2 regions of the Virgibacillus kekensis genome follow, and region 1 is predicted to be linked to the other one. Evidence: a T-box and tRNA genes for the amino acid it is inferred to sense, from the RefSeq annotation. Region 1 holds a T-box; the other holds one or more tRNA genes.

Region 1 (9,107 bases):
TCGTTATAGATGGCTCGGTAAAATTTGCTGCCTGCCGGCGGATAGCACCTGCCAGTTTTAATCCATCCTCGATATCAGCATCAGGCAGATAAACAGCCAACTCTTCACCACCCCACCTGGCTGCTATATCCCTCATACCCAGATGGTCACGAATAATATCCGCCACCTGGACTATCACTTCATCTCCAATATAATGTCCATATGTATCATTGATTTTTTTAAAGTCATCAATATCGAAGAGGATCAGTGTGCCTTTTTCTTCATTTTCCATGTGGAGTTTTAGCATTTCATCCAAATAGTTTCTTGAATATAGCTTTGTTAGATAATCAGTTTTTACAGCCATCTCTAATTTATTCCGTAATACGGCGTTGGTAAGTGCTAGTGTCGAATGCTGGACCAGTGATTGGATTAGCTTGAAAGAATCAAATGAAAAATAATATTTTTCCTCACTCATAATTACGGTTACACCGTGAACAATATCTGACTGAACCATCGGGACTGCGATGACAGATCTGTATGGGACAAATAAGTCAGTCGCATTAAAATCTCCACTAAGTACTGGTTCCCGATCTGCCCTAACTCTCTCGAAAATGGAAGCTGCAAACATTTTTCCTTCACTGGTTTTAAAATAATTTGTACTTCCAGTTAAAATATCATATTCCTCACGATCTCCATCTTTCAAATAAACAACGCCAACCTGGGTTGCGCCACAAGCATTCATAATCTGGTGTCTGACTGTCATTATGATATCATTCAACCGCAAATTGGAGTTCAATTTATGTGTTGCTTCGTTCAGCAATTTTAAGTCTTCAACAAGGTGGTTGGAATGCTGATACAGTGTCACGTTTTCAAACGCGGCACCGGCCGTTTCTGAGAATTTGGTTATAAAACTGATCTCCTCCTGAGGAAATCCGATTTCATGCGGAGTAATTACCTGAAGCACTCCATAAATACCCTGCTTTCCTTTTAAAGGAGCATATAGACAAGTGTTCTTTTCTTTTATTCGGTCTTCAAGCTGTACCTCACCAGTTAAAAATGCTTGGGTACTAACCATTTTTGTTGCATCATCACTATACTCGATTGTTTTCACCGGAAGAGCTTCAGTGGAATCATAGTCTTGTGAAAGTAATATATAATAGGAAAAGTTCGGGTATAATTCCTGAAGCCCCTGTACAATTTCGGCTAAAATTTCCTCCTTCCGTGTCATGGAATAGAGACGCGATGACATATCAAACAAGAATTTATTCCGTTGCTCACTTGTCTTACTTTGTCTGTAATAGTTAACCAGTTTCAGTAGTTGTTCCGTCTCGTGCTTTATAATAGCGATACTATCCATGTGAAATAGACTGCGATTATCATCAACAGTCAAAAACAAAAGGCATGCAGGCTTATATTTTGGATATAAAGGTATAATGACAGATTCCCGGGAATCACTACTATTTTGAAAAGCGACTTTACCGTCTGCTACTGATTCTGTATTACTCCAGATGTAGGGCGGTGTCAGGATATTTTGAAGAGACGCATGATGAGAGGCAGTGCCGAGTTCATATTGGTCTGTCCAATCATTGTAAACATAGATTGCCGTATTGGAAGTATTCAGGACTACCTGCAGGCGGTCAACTATCGCCTGTAGTAAGGTTCCGTGTGAATAATACGCAATATCAGCAATCAACTCAAAATAGACATCTCTTATTTTTTCTTTTAAAGTAAGCCGTGAATCCATTTCCATCACCCATCATTAGAACAAGTATTTTTATTATTCATTATATCGGAAAGAAACAGGGTTTCCTATACTGATTCGTAAAAATATCCCCTATCTATAGTTTATTTTTGGAAATTAGCTTATTTTGTTGACTTAAGCCGTCATAACTTATATACTATTCTTTGTGTAAAATAAAAAGGTAGCTTACGTGAACCTGCGTTTGTGTCATTTTGTTCCTCCAATAAGAGGTGTATCGTGTAACTCTCTGCTGCTGGAGCGATGGTACATGAAAACAAAATGTATGGCGAGTTGGAACACACTGTCTTATTTTATGCAAATATAATATAAAGGAGGAAATGTCCCATGGCACGATATACTGGATCAGTATGGAAAAAATCACGTCGTCTTGGCATTTCATTAACTGGAACTGGTAAGGAACTGGATAAGCGTCCTTACGCTCCTGGTCAGCACGGACCAAACCAACGTAAAAAAATCTCTGAGTATGGTCTTCAGCAACAGGAGAAACAAAAACTTCGCTTCATGTACGGATTGAACGAGCGTCAGTTCCGTAATATTTTCACTGAAGCAGGAAACATGAAAGGTATTCATGGTGAAAACTTCATGATCCTTCTTGAATCCCGTCTTGATAACCTTGTTTATCGTCTTGGTCTTGCACGTACACGCAGACAAGCACGTCAGCTTGTTAACCACGGCCACGTGACTGTAGATGGCAAGCGCGTTGATATTCCATCATACCGTCTTAAGCCAGGTCAGGTTATTGGTCTTCGTGAAAAATCCCAAAACCTTGACATCGTGAAAGAAGCCATCGAAGTGAATAACTTCGTACCGGAATATCTTTCATTTAATGCAGATAACCTGGAAGGAAGCTACACTCGTTACCCTGAGCGTTCTGAACTTCCAGCAGAAATCAACGAAGCACTTATCGTTGAATTCTACTCTCGTTAATCTTTCTTGTTTAAAGGTTGACACACGAATATCCCTTGAAATGTTGTTATATCAACGTTTCAGGGGATATTTTTTAGTCTAGTGAGTAAGTTCAATCAAGATAAACCCATATCAGAAAACGATATAAAACTTACCACTGCCAAACTCCTCTGTTTTAACATTTAAATTCATTTAATCTCACTAATACAGTTTTTCATAAAGACTATAATGATTTTTTCCCATGGAACTTCAACCTCATATTTATGATTGATCCTAACCATTGTGGGTGAGGTGAGGTTAAAGGGTGCGAGTGCCGGAGTTTGATCGGTTTTCGCCGGTGTTCACAATTAGTTTGCTCGAGTTTCACAATTTTTGCGTCGAAGTTCACCATTTGTTGTTTCCTAATGAGCAGAATTTTCACTTGTAAAACTTAATAGAAAGAGGTGTGTTTAATTGTTTGTCAAACCTATAAAAATCCCGATTCATATTCTTCAAACTGTGGCTTTTTAAAGCAGGGTCCCATCACATCCTCCTGACAAGGAAAGAACGGCTACGCAAAAACCCCTCCTCCACATCATTCGTCCACACCTTATTCCTCAAAAAATTAAAAAGACCGCCCCAGATATGAGACGGTCTTATATTCTGTAAAAATTTCATACGATAAAATTATTTAAATCTTATTAGGAAGTACTTCTTCTTCCCGCGACGAATAATGGTAAATCTGTCTTCAATTCGGTCATCTGAACCTACATTATATTGCAGGTCCTGCTGCCGTTCACCATTAATGTAAATTGCCCCGTTCTTGATGTCTTCCCTCGCCTGTCGCTTTGATGAGGAAATTGATGCGTTAACTAAAAGATCGATTAGTCCAATATCCTCTTTAGTAGTTTCATAAGTTGGAACATCTCTAAAACCTTGTTCAATATCATTTCCAGATAAGTCCTTCAAATCCCCACTAAACAGAGACGCGGTAATCTTTTGTGCCTGCTCCAGTGCTTCCTGGCTGTGAACCGTGCGTGTCATTTCTTCTGCAAGTCTTTTCTGTGCTACCCGGTTTTCCGGACGGGTATCGACTTCATCCTGCAACTGATCCAATTCTTCCTGATCAAGAAATGTAAAGTAGTATAAGAACTTCATAACATCACGGTCATCTGTATTTATCCAGAACTGGTAAAATTCGTACGGAGTAGTTTTAACAGGATCAAGCCATACTGCTCCACCTGCCGTCTTACCAAATTTAGTTCCATCTGCTTTTGTGATCAGTGGCACGGTTAATCCGTAAGCCTTTGCTTCTTCTCCCACATCTTCACGGGAACGCCGGATTAGTTCCATCCCGGCAGTTATATTACCCCATTGGTCACTGCCGCCAATTTGCAGGGTACAGTTTTCCTGTTCGTACAACTTTAAAAAATCCAGTGACTGCAGAATCATGTAACTAAATTCGGTGTAGGAAATACCCTGTTCAATTCTGGCAGAGACTGATTCTTTCCCAAGCATATAATTAATCCCAAAATGTTTTCCTGCATCACGCAGAAAATCAATCACGGTCATGCTTGCAAGCCAGTCATGGTTGTTACGTGCAACAGCGGCGTTGGAGCCAGTATCAAAATTAAGAAGTTTTGCAAGCTGTTCCTTAATCCTGTCACTGTACCCTTTTACGACGTTTGCTTCGTTAAGCGACCTTTCATCTGAACGACCGCTTGGATCCCCAATCATCCCTGTGCCCCCACCAATCAGTGCTATAGGACGGTGTCCTGCCTTTTGGAACCGCTTCAGCATCGTTATTGGCAGCAAGTGTCCAATATGCAGACTGTCAGCAGTTGGGTCAAAACCGCAGTACAGTGTGACCTGATTCTCCGCAAGGTGTTTTTCCAGCCCTTCCCTGTCAGTGGTCTGTTGAATTAAATTGCGTTTCTCTAAATCCTTTAAAATATCCAACCTGTTCACTCTCCAATCATAAATTGAAATCAAAAAAACCCGCCCCTAAAAATATAAAAGGGACGAGTTTTGACTCGCGGTACCACCCTTGTTGCACATCCGTGCCACTTTGGGATTGTTAACGGTGATGTCACCGTCTTCTCGGGTGAGAAGATGCTCCAGACTGTAATTCGCCTGCAAATGTTTACTGACTTTCACCTGCCGTCAGCTCTCTGGAAAAGGGATTTGCAAAACTACTCCGGTCCTTCAATGCCTGTAAACTATATTCTCTCTATTCATACCATATAAGTATTTATAAAGCAATATATTTATCTAATTTAATATACACCTTACTAGCCTATTATGCTATAATAGTGTTTGAATTTAGGAGGTCTTATTTTGGATTATAAACAATTATTTCAAAAATATACAGAGAAGGTCAAGACACTTTGGACAACTGGGAGAATACAAAAGGTTTCCAGGATATCCTATGATGTGGCCTGGAATATTATCTTGTTCTTCATAGTTGTAGGTCTTGTTGGTTTCTTCTTCGCCGGTGGGGTCGGAGCAGGCTACTTTGCTTCACTTGTAAAAGACGAACCGGTTCGAAGCTATGCAAGCATGGAAAAAGATATTTACAATTATGAGGAAACGTCCAAGCTATATTTTGCCGGGGAGAAATATATCGGCAATGTCCGGTCTGACATACATAGAGAGGAAGTCTCACTGGAGAATGTCTCTGAAACACTGCGGAATGCGGTAATAGCTACAGAAGATGAATATTTTGAAGAACATAAAGGTATTGTTCCAAAGGCAATTGTCCGTGCGGTGATGCAGGAAGTTACAAACGCTTCGGTCAAAACCGGCGGAAGTACACTTACCCAGCAGTTGATCAAAAACCAAATTCTGACGAACGAAGTCTCTTTTGAACGAAAAGCTAAAGAAATTCTTCTTGCATTAAGGTTGGAACGCTTTTTTGACAAAGATGAGATTCTCGAAGCATATCTAAACGTTGTGCCATACGGAAGGGATGCATCCGGCGGCAATATTGCCGGAATCCAGACAGCGGCACAGGGAATTTTCGGTATTGATGCCTCAAAAGTGAATTTACCGCAGGCTGCATATCTTGCAGGGTTGCCACAGAGCCCATTCGCTTATACACCATTCACAAACGACGGTGGTTTGAAAGATAAAGCAGGACTGCAACCGGGAATTAATCGAATGAAGTCAGTGCTCACCCGTATGTATGAAGCTGAGTACATTACCAAAAAACAATATGAATCAGCAATGAAATATAATATTGTGAAGGATTTCACCGAGGATTCTAAATCACCAATCGAAAAATATCCGTACCTTACGTTTGAAGTCGAAAAGCGGGCAAAAGAACTTATTCTGAAACAGCTTGCTAAGGAAGACGGATATACAATGGAAGACTTGAACAAAGACGAAAAACTTATGGAAGAGTATGAGATTCTTGCTGACCGTGCTCTACGGAAAAATGGCTACCAAATCCATACAACCATTGATAAAAAGACACATGATAAATTTAAAGAAATTGTAGCTAAGTACAAGTACTACGGACCAAACTGGAGTGGCTATATCACCAATTCAGAAGGTGAAAGAGTCAAGATTAATCAGCCAATGGAAACCGGCGGAATACTCATGGAAAATAGCACAGGAAGAATTATTAGCTTTGTAGGAGGAAGAGAATATACTTCTGAAGACCAGCTAAACTATGCGACATCCACCACCCGCTCAAACGGTAGTACGATGAAGCCGATTCTTACCTATGCTCCCGCAATGGAAAAGGGGGCTGTGCAACCTGGAACTCCGGTGCCAGACTTTAGAATGACATTTTCAACCCCAGCCGGAAGCTATACACCTGGAAACTATGCAGGTGGTTATCATGGCTTGGTATCAGCTCGTAAGGCATTGGAAAATTCGTATAATATCCCTGCTATCTATGTTTACAGCCAAATATTGGGACAAAATCCTGTAAACGAGTTCCTAAGACCAATGGGTATATCAACTCTTGGAGATAACGAATATGCCAATCTATCACTTGGTATTGGGGGAACAACAAATGGTGTAACCATTGAAGAAAATGTTAATGCATACACCACTTTTGGAAATAACGGTAAATTTGTCGACGCTTATATGATTGAAAAAATCACTACTGCCGACGGGGAAACACTCTATCAGCATGAGAGCAAACCTGTTGAGGTTTTCTCACCGCAGACAACATACCTTACAATTGATATGATGCGTGATGTAATCGACAGTGGTACAGCTGCCTACGTGAACTCCCAACTGAAATACAGTGGTGTGGATTGGGCAGGTAAAACCGGAACATCCCAGAACTGGAAAGATACCTGGTTTGTTGCAACGAATCCTAATGTAACTTTTGGAACATGGATGGGGTATAGAATTCCACAATCCATAAAATGTTCCAGCTGTTCGCTAGGCTACAGTAACCGGAATGTTAAGCTGTGGGCTGAACTTATAAACGCTGCTTCAGATATTAATCCGAAGCTGGTTGCACCGGCAAATAACTTCGAACGTCCAGGTGGGATTGTGTCCAGAAGTTATTGTGCAATCTCAGGAATGCTTCCATCTGATTTATGTCGGGAAGCTGGATTGGTAAAAACAGACATATTCAATGCAAAATATGTTCCAACCAAGAAAGATGACAGTCTGATAAGAGGCACATACGTTATGGTCGACGGAAAGGCGGTCATAGCTGGAGAAAACACACCGAAAGAATTCACCCAGGGTGATGGATTGACATTTAACCCTGAATTCCTGAAACGGAAGGGCTATGATAAGCTTGATGATCTGACCGATCTCTTCCCTCGTACCAATCGGGAATTATGGGAAAAGATTAGCTTACCATCGTCCGAAATAAGCAGTGATACAATAAATGATGATGGCAAGAAGCCTGCTGCCCCTACTTCTGTTTCAGGATCAGGAAGTAAGTTGACCTGGAAGGATTCAAGCAGTAAAGATGTTGTAGGCTATCGTGTGTTCCGTGCAAGCAAGCCTGGTGCTTCATTCAGCCTAGTTGGAAATACAACTGAAACAAGCTTTACTATATCAGGTGGTAAAGCAGTTTATATGGTTAAAGCAGTAGATTACTTTGGACTTGAGTCTGGCGCTTCTAATGAAGCGAAAGTTGGAGACTTTACAAAACCTGAGCCAGATGAACCTGAAGAACCTGAGGATCCGGATAAGCCGAAACCTGATAAACCGGATGAGAAAAAAGTGACGCTTTCTAATGTTAGTGCCTCTTATGATAAAAATAATAAGACAGTAACCGTTACTTGGAAATATGACGCATCGGCAAAATTCACAGTTACTCTAGGTGAAGATTTAAAGAAAACAACAACAGGCAACAAGGTTGTTTTTGAGGGTATTCAGCCGAATGGTACCAAATATAATGGTAAAATAACTGCAGATGGCGAAGCGAGCGATTCTGCAACATTTTCCGTACAGGCAAAACAATAACTAGTTCAATCAGGCAGTGTCCCAATGACACTGCCTGATTTTTTATTCTCTTTTTCCCCTCATATCACTAAAAAAGTGACATTTGTTCCTGTATAATGAATGTCATAAAAGAGTTAATCTCTTCCATAAGGCGGTGAAGAAATGAATCACGTAAAAACGTATCAGTCAATGACACGCGATACACCGAATGGTTCAATTATCATCGAGGGACCACTACCATCTTCAGAACTCAAAAAATACCATTTTCATGAACAGCTTACAGCCTTCCGTCCCGCTCCTAAACAGTTTGAAGCTGTCTTGAGTATTGCCGATTTCCCGGAAGGTCGTATTATCATAGCGAGAAATGAAGAAACCATAGTAGGCTATGTAACATACCTCCACCCCGATCCGCTTGAGCGATGGTCGGAGTTTAATATGGAAGATTTAATCGAGCTGGGTGCCATAGAGGTTATCCCTAAATATCGAGGGGCGAAGGTTGCCTCAGGTTTACTCGAGGTATCCATGATGGATGAATACATGGAGAACTATATTATTATCTCCACCGAGTATTACTGGCACTGGGATTTAGATGGCACAAGGCTGAGTATCTGGGATTACCGGAAAGTCATGGAGAAGATGATGGCTGCAGGTGGTCTGCTCCCTGCCCCAACTGATGATCCGGAGATTATTTCACATCCTGCTAACTGTTTGATGGTGCGGATAGGTGAAAATGTATCCGAAGAATCCGTTAATCAATTTGATAAGCTCCGGTTTTTGCAGCGTCATAAATACCGGAATATGAGGGAGGGCTTTTAATGTTAGTTGAAGAAATTATGAAAACAAATATTATTACTTTATCACCTTCCGCAACGATTGCGGAGGCTTGGAATCTGCTGCAGGAAAATCACATCAGACACATTCCTATAACCAATGAAGAATATCAGGTAGTAGGGATTGTATCCGACCGGGATGTCAGAGATGCAACTCCTTCCATATTCAATAAAGAATCAAATCAGAAAGAATTAGAAAACAAGATTCAGAGTATTATGAGCGAACCAGT
Region 2 (9,107 bases), on a different contig from region 1:
TTTTGATTGAACAGGTGCTTCAATTTGACTATCTGTATAAAACAATCGCTAAAGTTTTTGTTTTCTTCGCAGCTATTTTAATCTTTCATTATAAAACCAGCATGCAGACCTCGTATCTAAGTACAAAATCAATTGACCTGACACGTCTGAAAATAAGCGTCCTGCTTGGCGTGAGCACATTCATCATCTTGATGGCTGCTTTTCTGGCTTTCAGGGGCATGATTGATTTTGCAGGGATAGGCATCAGCCTTTCCGAAAAAAACATCACCAGTGATACTTTCTTGTTTATCGGTCTTTATGTAATCGCGGGTAATTCATTTCTGGAGGAGATCTTTTTCAGAGGATTTATCTTTAAAAATCTCCAGCATAAGTCCAGGGGTTTTGCCTATCTTTATTCATCTCTTTTATTTGCTGTCTATCATACAGCCATTTTCCTGACATGGTTCAGCTTTGGGCTTTTTCTCCTTGCGCTCAGTGGTCTTTTCGCGGTAGGATTGCTGTTTTGCTGGCTCAATGAGAATAATGATAATATTTATAATTCCTGGCTGGTTCATATAATGGCCGATATTGCGATCATTGTCATTGCGTTGATAGCTGTTTTCTAAAAAAAATGAGCCTGGACATAAGTATGGATTTACATTCTAAAGACGAACGAAATTAGGCACGGTCGATTAAATAATAGCGCCTTGTTTGCCCGGAGTGGTAGATAAGGCAGTTACAATAAAACCGAACTATCTTACAGAATATGGTAGATAGTTCGGTTTATTATATAAATTATCACTTTCGGCCCAATCTCATTTATTATTTTAGTTTTTCTCCAAATAAGGACCCGATCAGCCCTACAGCCAAGGTGGCAGTCTTGTTCTTTTCGTCGAGAATTGGATTTACTTCTACAAATTCTGCAGAGGTAAGAATCGCTGATTCCTGCAGGATTTCCATTGCCAGATGGCTCTCGCGATAAGATAAACCGCCAATAACCGGAGTACCTACTCCCGGTGCTTCGTCAGGGTCAAGGCCATCCAAATCAAGACTTAAATGAACTCCGTCAGTCCGCTCTTTCAGGTATTCAATTGCTTCTGAAATTACGTTAGTCATTCCCATACGATCAACCTCATGCATCGAATAAACCTGTATGCCGCGTTCTTTAATTAGTTTTTTCTCACCAGGGTCAAGCGAGCGTGCTCCAATGATAACGATGTTCTCCGGTTTAATTTTAGGAGAGTAGCCATGAATATTTGTCAGCCGCTCATGTCCAATCCCAAGACTAACCGCTAGTGGCATGCCATGAATATTCCCCGATGGAGAAGTTTCGGCGGAATTTAGGTCTCCATGGGCGTCATACCAGATAACTCCCAGGTTCTCGTAGTGTTTTGATATACCAGCAAGACTCCCTATGGCAATACTGTGATCCCCGCCCAGAACTAGTGGGAACCGCTTATCGGATACTTCTTGATCGACCATTTCTGCAAGCTTCAGACTGGCATCCGCAACCTGCTTCAAGTTCCGCAGATCCCCATCCTGACGTTCATGCCTGCTGTCCGGACGGGATATTGGTACATCCCCCAGATCATCAACATTATAATCCAGTCCTTCCAGTTTCTCTAAAAGACCAGCATATCGAATCGCGCTCGGACCCATATCGACCCCGCGACGGCTTTGTCCCAAATCCATTGGAACACCAATAATTGACATATTTTTATTCATTATTCGTGCCTCCTCTACATACTATTCTAGCCAAAAAAAGGACAATGACTCAACCGCACAGAAATATGTATATATATACACTCCAGGGTTAGATTGAAACTCCGGCATGATCATGTTCTAGGGTTAAGATACGGGTGGTGGGATGACCTATTTAAAATAAAAAATAAAGAGATTAATAAAAAAAGCAGGATGCACTGAATTCAGTCATCCTGCTTGTTATATTCCATTGCGCCTAACTCGGCGGTGGTGATATGCAATGGTTTTATCCCTACCTGCTCCCATGCTTCCATCAGCTTATCAGCCTGTTCTCGAGATGGCATAAAGGCGATTCCGCAATCCCCGCCGCCGGCACCAGAAAGCTTTCCGGCGCCACCGTACTGTTCGCCAAGGTCACTTAGCTTCTTCAGTAATGGGGTCTCCAAATTTGTTCCTGCATCCTGCCCTAGCTTGGTAATTGCTCTCCTGTTTTGTTTAATTCCATCAAGCATTCGAGGGACATTATAATCGGATGTTCCCTCAAGGAACTTTCTTACTGCATCCTTACTGTCTACCATAAATTTTTTGTATAACGCTTCGTTATCTAGTTTAAGTTTTTTAATGTTACCAATTAATTCACTGGTCGAAGCAGGATTTCCTGTCCAACCAATACACATAATTACATCTTCTGGTAACGTTATCGGTTCAAGGGACAAATAAGGCCAGTCACCAACTAGCAGTTCAGAAACAGTTTCCGAACGCTTGTATTCCTGCAGCAGCCAATCTGCTTGAAACGAAGAATATCTAAGAAACCCTCCATAGGATGATGCCGCAACATCCGCACCTGACCCACTCCCCTGGGTTTTAACATGAGAAATAGCTGCCAGTTTAAAGATAAGGTTAGACGAAGCTTCTTCAGGTAAAAATCTTTTAAGAATAGCGGAAACCACTGCAGTAACAACTGCCGCACTCGACCCTAATCCATATTTTCTGCCAGACTCCACATCATCCAGCTCACTACGGATAGATAAGTGAAAGTTGTTCGGTGAGTGGCCTTTTTCATTCAAATATGCCAAGACCGTCGACATAGCATTCCGTACAAAGGTGGTCCGGGCATCTTCTGTCTTGATAACTACTTCTTCCCCGTCATATGACCATTCAAGATTGTTTAGATGGAATGCCTTCAACGATAGGTAATTCTTATTGCTGTCTTCCAATTTCGCGTAGACATAACGGTCAACCGCCATGACGACTGATTCCTGGTACGGCTCCAAGACAGCAAATTCTCCGGCGATCATTAATTTACCCGGCACACGTACGGTCATTGATGTATTTGTCAAAACGTGTCAACTCCTAGATATAGGATACTCCCTGACCGGTGCGGCTCACGATCACATCATTGACACCAGGTATCTCTTGGAGTGTAGTCTGTATTGTTTCCTCATTCTCAGGCTGATAAAGAACCTTAACATTTGGTCCTGCATCAATCGTAAAGTATGCAGGTATGCCTTTGTCTCTCAAGTCCTGTACCTTACGCATAACTGCCATCGTTGTATCATGCCAGTATGTGAACGGAGGATTAGCTGCCAGCGTCGTTGCATGCATTTTAAGACAGTTTGCCTCGGCAATTTCGCCGACTTTCTTAAAGTCCTTGGTACGGATACCCTGCTTAATATTATCCAGGTCATGTGGGATGCTTTCCACCCAACTTGAGTAAAAGGGAGAAGTTTCAACTGTTCGTTTCATCCCTTCCCTGCTCAGGACCTTCTTTTCTTTGGAAGAAAGGACTACAGCAGCCACACGGATATCCCAATGTTCAGCAGGCGCTACTTGAACAGCATAAGAATCCGATCCGTCTTCAAGTGAACCTTTTTCCCATTCCACAAATCCGCCAAATACCGATCTGCAGGCAGAACCGGATCCCTGCCTAGTCAGAATGGATAATTGTTCTTTACTTATTTTAAGACCCAGTGCTTTTACAGCACTAGCGGCCAGCGCTGCGAATCCTGAGGCAGAAGACGCAAAGCCAGCCGCTGTGGGCACATGGTTGGTTGATTCGACGTTAGCATACAAATCCGGTTTTCCAGCGTACTTCCGAATACGGTCAAGAAATGCAGTAACCCGGTCATACTCTTTGCCGGTGACTACCTTTCCATCCAGGATAAAACTATCCTGTTCCAATTCTGTTTGGAATTCCACCGTTGTTTCGGTATAAAAGCCATCCAACGTCACAGATAGGCTGTTATTCATCGGCAGAATTAACGATTCGTCCCGTTTTCCCCAATATTTTATCAGGGCAATATTCGTATGGGCTTTAGCTGTAGCCTTCATTGTGTATCTCCTTTGTGCTTACTCTGGTTTTTTTCTGAGAACAAATGACCAAACAGCATGCGCCCCAAATTTTTTAAGTTTCTCGGTAAGTTGTCTGGAATGTACCTCATTACGGGCAAGTGCAATAATGCACCCGCCGTTTCCGCCACCAGTCAATTTAGCGCCAAGGGCACCTTCCTGGCGGGCAAAATATATAAGCCTGTTTAGTCCTGCATCACTCACACCCAGAGCTTCGAGTTCTTTTTGTGCCTCATTCAACATCTGACCCAGCAGATGTTTGCTTGCACTTTCAAGCGCATGTCTCGCTTTATGGGTCAGCTCCCCAATCCGTTCCAGCTTGGAATGTATCCGTTTCGGTGCTGATTTAAAAAGACTGGCAACCGATTCAACCGCAGAACGCGTATCTCCCATCCGTCCGGAATCAGCCACAATAAAGTAAAAATCCCCGTTTGGTTCAATATAATCAACCGGCTGTTCTTTCTCAAACCATACTGGAAAATCTGATGTTATGGTAAGTGTGTCAATACCGCTTGGCACACCATGCGCGTATGTTTCCGAAATGTTTGCCAGATTAAGCAGGTCGTTCTCGGTATATTCCTGATTATTATAGGCAAACAATGATCGGACTACTGCAATAGCTACGGATGCACTTGAGCCAAGACCTTTGCCGGGTGGTATGGATGATTTAATCCGGATCAGCAAATCTTCACAGGGCATTTTAAGATGCTTCAAGGTTGCTTTTATACAGTTAGCAAGCCCTTCTAACGATTCCGGTACAGAATCGAGTGGGCCATGATAAAATGTGCTGTCGATTTTAACAGCCCCCGGTACGTAGTCAATTACAGACTCTACTCCTACGAGCGGAAAGGGAAGTGCGATAGCAGGTTGTCCGTGTACAACTGCATGCTCCCCAATCAGAATTAGTTTACTATGAGCTATACCGATAGCTGTTTGTTCTGAAGTTGTTGCTTTTTCTGCACTCATTTTGTATATTCTTCCACCAATTCTTTAGCTTTTCCGACACGGATTTCCTTTTCATCAATTAAACGTTCAGCAATGATATCAATCATCTCCCCAGTAGCTCCTGCTGCAATAGCAACAGAACGAGAATGTAATGCCATATGGCCTTTTTGGATACCATCAGTAGCTAAAGCTTTCAATGCCCCAAGGTTTTGGGCAAGTCCCACTGCCACAATTACCTGGGCAAGCTCCTGTGCTGATTCAACATCTAAGATTTTATGCGCGATTTTCGCGATGGGATGGACGCGGATTGATCCTCCGACAGTACCAACCGACATAGGAAGCTCTAGTTCGCCGACTAGATTTCCTTCCTCATCTTTCGACCATTTAGTCATGGAACCATACTTTCCGTCTCTAGCAGCATGTGCATGCGCTGCTGCTTCCACGGCACGCCAGTCATTCCCAGTCGCAATTACGATAGGATCAATTCCATTCATGATACCTTTATTATGCGTTACCGCGCGATATGGATCTGATGCGGCAAATTCATACGCATGGATAACCCCATCACGTACTTCCTCACCGGTATACCCTTTAGATTCCAGCAAATGCGGTGGAATTACACAACTTGCTCTTGCAAGGCATCGATCAGCATAATTAGACAAAATCCGCAGATACACTTTACCTTTAGTCAGCTTTTCCACAGTAGGAGCAAGTGACTCGGCGATTGTATTTATAATATTTGCCCCCATTGCATCGCACGTATTGATATAAATGTGAAGGATGAGCATTTTACCGTATATTGAATCTGACTCTTCATTCAATATACGGACTTCCAAATCCTCTGCTCCGCCACCCCTGGCGACAAGACTCGGGTAAGAAGCATTTGCATCTTCTATGAGGGAATCTTTTTCTTTTAGAACAGCCTCTTTGGCAGCCTCAAAATCCGGACAGCCGACTACCTGAATCTGGCCAATCATAACCCGATCGGTTGCCTCTGTAGTAAAGCCACCTGCATTCCGGACTATTTTGGCAATGTAGCTGGCTGACGCCACAACGGATGGCTCTTCAATTGCCATTGGCACTACATAGTCTTTCCCGTTCACTTGAAAGTTCAATCCTAGTCCGAGTGGAAGCGGAAATGTCCCAATTACATTTTCAATCATTTTGTCAGCTGTATCTGTGCCCAGCGGTTCTTTTGAAAATAAATATTCCTTTTCTTCCTCAGTAAAGGATTCCATTTTAGTCAAAAGCTCTCTGCGTTCATCAACACCCATTTTATAAAAGCCAGGAATTCTCGAAGTTTCCATAACGTCTCATCCTTTTGTGAACATTATTTATATATGTAAATAAGTCTTGTATTGTCAATAAATAAAATAGCTGTATCTATTATGTAAAAAAACAGCCTAAAATGCAAATAAACAAGGTTGTTTATCACTCATAACGACCTTGTTTATCTGCTATTATAATATTTATGCTGTTTTTACGCTAGAGTTTTTTCGTATAAAAGATGAGCCATGGAGGATTCGAACCTCCGACCCTCTGATTAAAAGTCAGATGCTCTGCCAGCTGAGCTAATGGCTCATAATGTAAAGTGTTCTGATTAAGCGATTGCGTCCATTGGTGCTCGTCGTGATAACTCCTCGCATGCCTGCACATAGCAGTAATTTCCAGGATGTTCGCGGCAAGCTAATGGCTCATGATGTAAAGTGTTCTTATTATGCGGGTGAATCCCTTGGTGCTCGTCCATTTTAAATATGTAAAAATTCCCTTAAAATAAAAAAAGGCTGGGCTACCAGGATTCGAACCTGGGAATCACGGGACCAAAACCCGTTGCCTTACCGCTTGGCTATAGCCCAATAATTATGGTGGAGGGGGGCAGATTCGAACTGCCGAACCCTGAGGGAGCGGATTTACAGTCCGCCGCGTTTAGCCACTTCGCTACCCCTCCGTAACTATTGTAACTATCTTTTATTTAATTATACATAAAAAATGGTGCCGGCCAGAGGAATTGAACCCCCAACCTACTGATTACAAGTCAGTTGCTCTGCCAATTGAGCTAGACCGGCACATGGTGGAGGATGCAGGGCTCGAACCTGCGACCCCCTGCTTGTAAGGCAGGTGCTCTCCCAGCTGAGCTAATCCTCCAAAGTAAGTGGTGACCCGTACGGGATTCGAACCCGTGTTACCGCCGTGAAAGGGCGGTGTCTTAACCACTTGACCAACGGGCCATAGTAATGGATTTTATAATACGAAAAAATCTTTGTCAAAAACCAACGATTTTTATTATATACAGGATTGCTATCTTTGTAAAGAGAAATATTAAATTCTATATTTTCAAATAGCTTCCTAACACATATAATGAAGAATAGACATAGATAAGCACTTTTTAAGGGGGATTTTATGGGTAACTGGCTTGAATTAGGTGGTGATCCTTTCATTACATTTGGAACCAGTCATCTGACAATGTTAATGATTTACTTTTTGGGACTTCTATTGTTCTTTATCTTTCTAAAAAAAATCCGCAGTAAAAGAACTCCTTTTACTATTATCCGCTGGACCCTGTTCAGCCTGCTCATTCTTTCCGAAGTTTCATACCAGACTTGGACAGGGGTTACAGGAATATGGAGTCTAAGGGATCACATGCCGCTGCATCTCTGTGGTGTAGCCGGGATAACCGGGGCCATAACGTTGGCGACTTACAATAAGAGGTTAGTACAGATCTCATTTTTTATTGGTCTGATACCCGCTTTTCTGGCAGTCGTGACTCCTGAACTTCCCTATGATTATCCACATTTTCGTTTCTGGAAGTTTTTTGTCCACCATATCGCTATTTCATGGACCGGTATTTTCCTTGTTTCTACAAGTTCCGCCAAAATAACCCTGAAATCTATGCTGGAAACGTATGGATACCTGCTGGTTTACGCATTTATAATCGGGGTTTTCATAAATCCTTGCCTGGAGTCCAACTACTTATATCTATCCCATACCCCTACTGCCTCCACACCTCTTGATATGCTTGGTAATGGGTTTTGGTACTATTTTAATCTCTGTGTACTTGGATTGGTTGTATTTACAGCTCAGCAGCAGATATACAGGCTTTTCGCTAACTTTAAAAGAGCATCCACTTAGTGTAAGTAGTTCCGTTTCGGTGGAGAAACATATGATTTAGCATACTAATTAGCAGACCAAAGCAGATTGACAATAGTTGTTGTCAAAGTGTATTTTACTGTGTTAATCGGTATGCTATTTGCTATGTTGATTCTTATAAACCAAGCATGTAGTTGTTATGATTAAGATTTTGAATATTATGTTCTTCAATTAACGAGGAGTTTAAGATGAGCATGAGAACTTTTATGTGGCATTTGACAAAAAACGAGTAACAAAAAACCTCTTAAGAGTAAGAGGTTTAAGCAATCGTATTTTCATTTATTAAAAGTTGTAGGGCTTCCGCTGATTCTTCAATATTATCAAATAATTTGACCGTATTATTTTTAAGATTGGTTATCTCTATAGTCCTTGTATGTTTTAAGCATCGTACTGTCATTACTGGTTGTTCATTAGAGCTAAATGTATGCATTGTTGTACTGACAAAGAGTTTCAAGCATTTTTATTAGACTTTCTTTCGACATTTTAGTGTCTCCTCCTTAATGATGGAAGAAGACTAAGGAAAGTCAAAAGGTTCCCAACAATTGTATTGTTTATATATTAGTATAACATATATATGGTATATTGTATAGAATTGTCTGAATAGTTAGGATAATGCGTGTGATAAAAGCGAGATTCTTATTAAACTCAACGGGTGCGATTGTTCAAGAAAAACAATTGTTTATCCACTAACGAGAGTAGACCAATGAGGGGGGGAATATTGTGGGGAAATTAGTATACATAATATCAGGGATTTTGATGGTTTGTTTGTCATTACTTACAGGTGCTATTATCGTACAAATAGCCAAAGTAAACAACTCTAGTTTATCTGGAATTTCTGTTAGCCTTGTTCTCCTGGTTTTTGTAATAGGTATTTCATTGGTAGTTGCTAGCAGTATAAATGAACCTAAGGATAATTAGAAAATTAGCACCCGACACTTCAATTAAAGGGTACTTTAGTGTAACAAGGGGTTTTTGTAAGAATGGAG

What was found. A T-box is a leader RNA that pairs with one kind of tRNA and senses whether it is charged. The one in region 1 lies ahead of tyrS (tyrosine--tRNA ligase), so its partner is inferred to be a tRNA-Tyr.
Region 2: it has a tRNA-Tyr gene. The T-box ahead of tyrS (tyrosine--tRNA ligase) is inferred to sense a tRNA for this amino acid. The anticodon was not compared.

The regions. Positions count from the first base shown of each region.
Region 1 covers NZ_JBHSFU010000001.1:129,943-139,049, forward strand. The annotation lists gene ACFO3D_RS00655 (diguanylate cyclase domain-containing protein) at 1-1,723, opposite strand, end outside; gene rpsD (30S ribosomal protein S4) at 2,066-2,668, shown strand; gene tyrS (tyrosine--tRNA ligase) at 3,314-4,585, opposite strand; T-box leader at 4,641-4,844, opposite strand; gene ACFO3D_RS00670 (transglycosylase domain-containing protein) at 4,964-8,068, shown strand; gene ACFO3D_RS00675 (GNAT family N-acetyltransferase) at 8,210-8,863, shown strand; gene ACFO3D_RS00680 (acetoin utilization AcuB family protein) at 8,863-9,107, shown strand, end outside.
Region 2 covers NZ_JBHSFU010000009.1:122,008-131,114, forward strand. The annotation lists gene ACFO3D_RS15545 (CPBP family intramembrane glutamic endopeptidase) at 1-605, shown strand, start outside; gene rocF (arginase) at 802-1,704, opposite strand; gene ACFO3D_RS15555 (phosphomevalonate kinase) at 1,905-3,020, opposite strand; gene mvaD (diphosphomevalonate decarboxylase) at 3,034-4,011, opposite strand; gene mvk (mevalonate kinase) at 4,030-4,995, opposite strand; gene ACFO3D_RS15570 (hydroxymethylglutaryl-CoA reductase, degradative) at 4,992-6,281, opposite strand; tRNA gene ACFO3D_RS15575 (tRNA-Lys) at 6,483-6,555, opposite strand; tRNA gene ACFO3D_RS15580 (tRNA-Gln) at 6,759-6,830, opposite strand; tRNA gene ACFO3D_RS15585 (tRNA-Tyr) at 6,838-6,922, opposite strand; tRNA gene ACFO3D_RS15590 (tRNA-Thr) at 6,965-7,040, opposite strand; tRNA gene ACFO3D_RS15595 (tRNA-Val) at 7,044-7,119, opposite strand; tRNA gene ACFO3D_RS15600 (tRNA-Glu) at 7,128-7,202, opposite strand; gene ACFO3D_RS15605 (YwaF family protein) at 7,375-8,103, shown strand; gene ACFO3D_RS15610 (hypothetical protein) at 8,842-9,039, shown strand.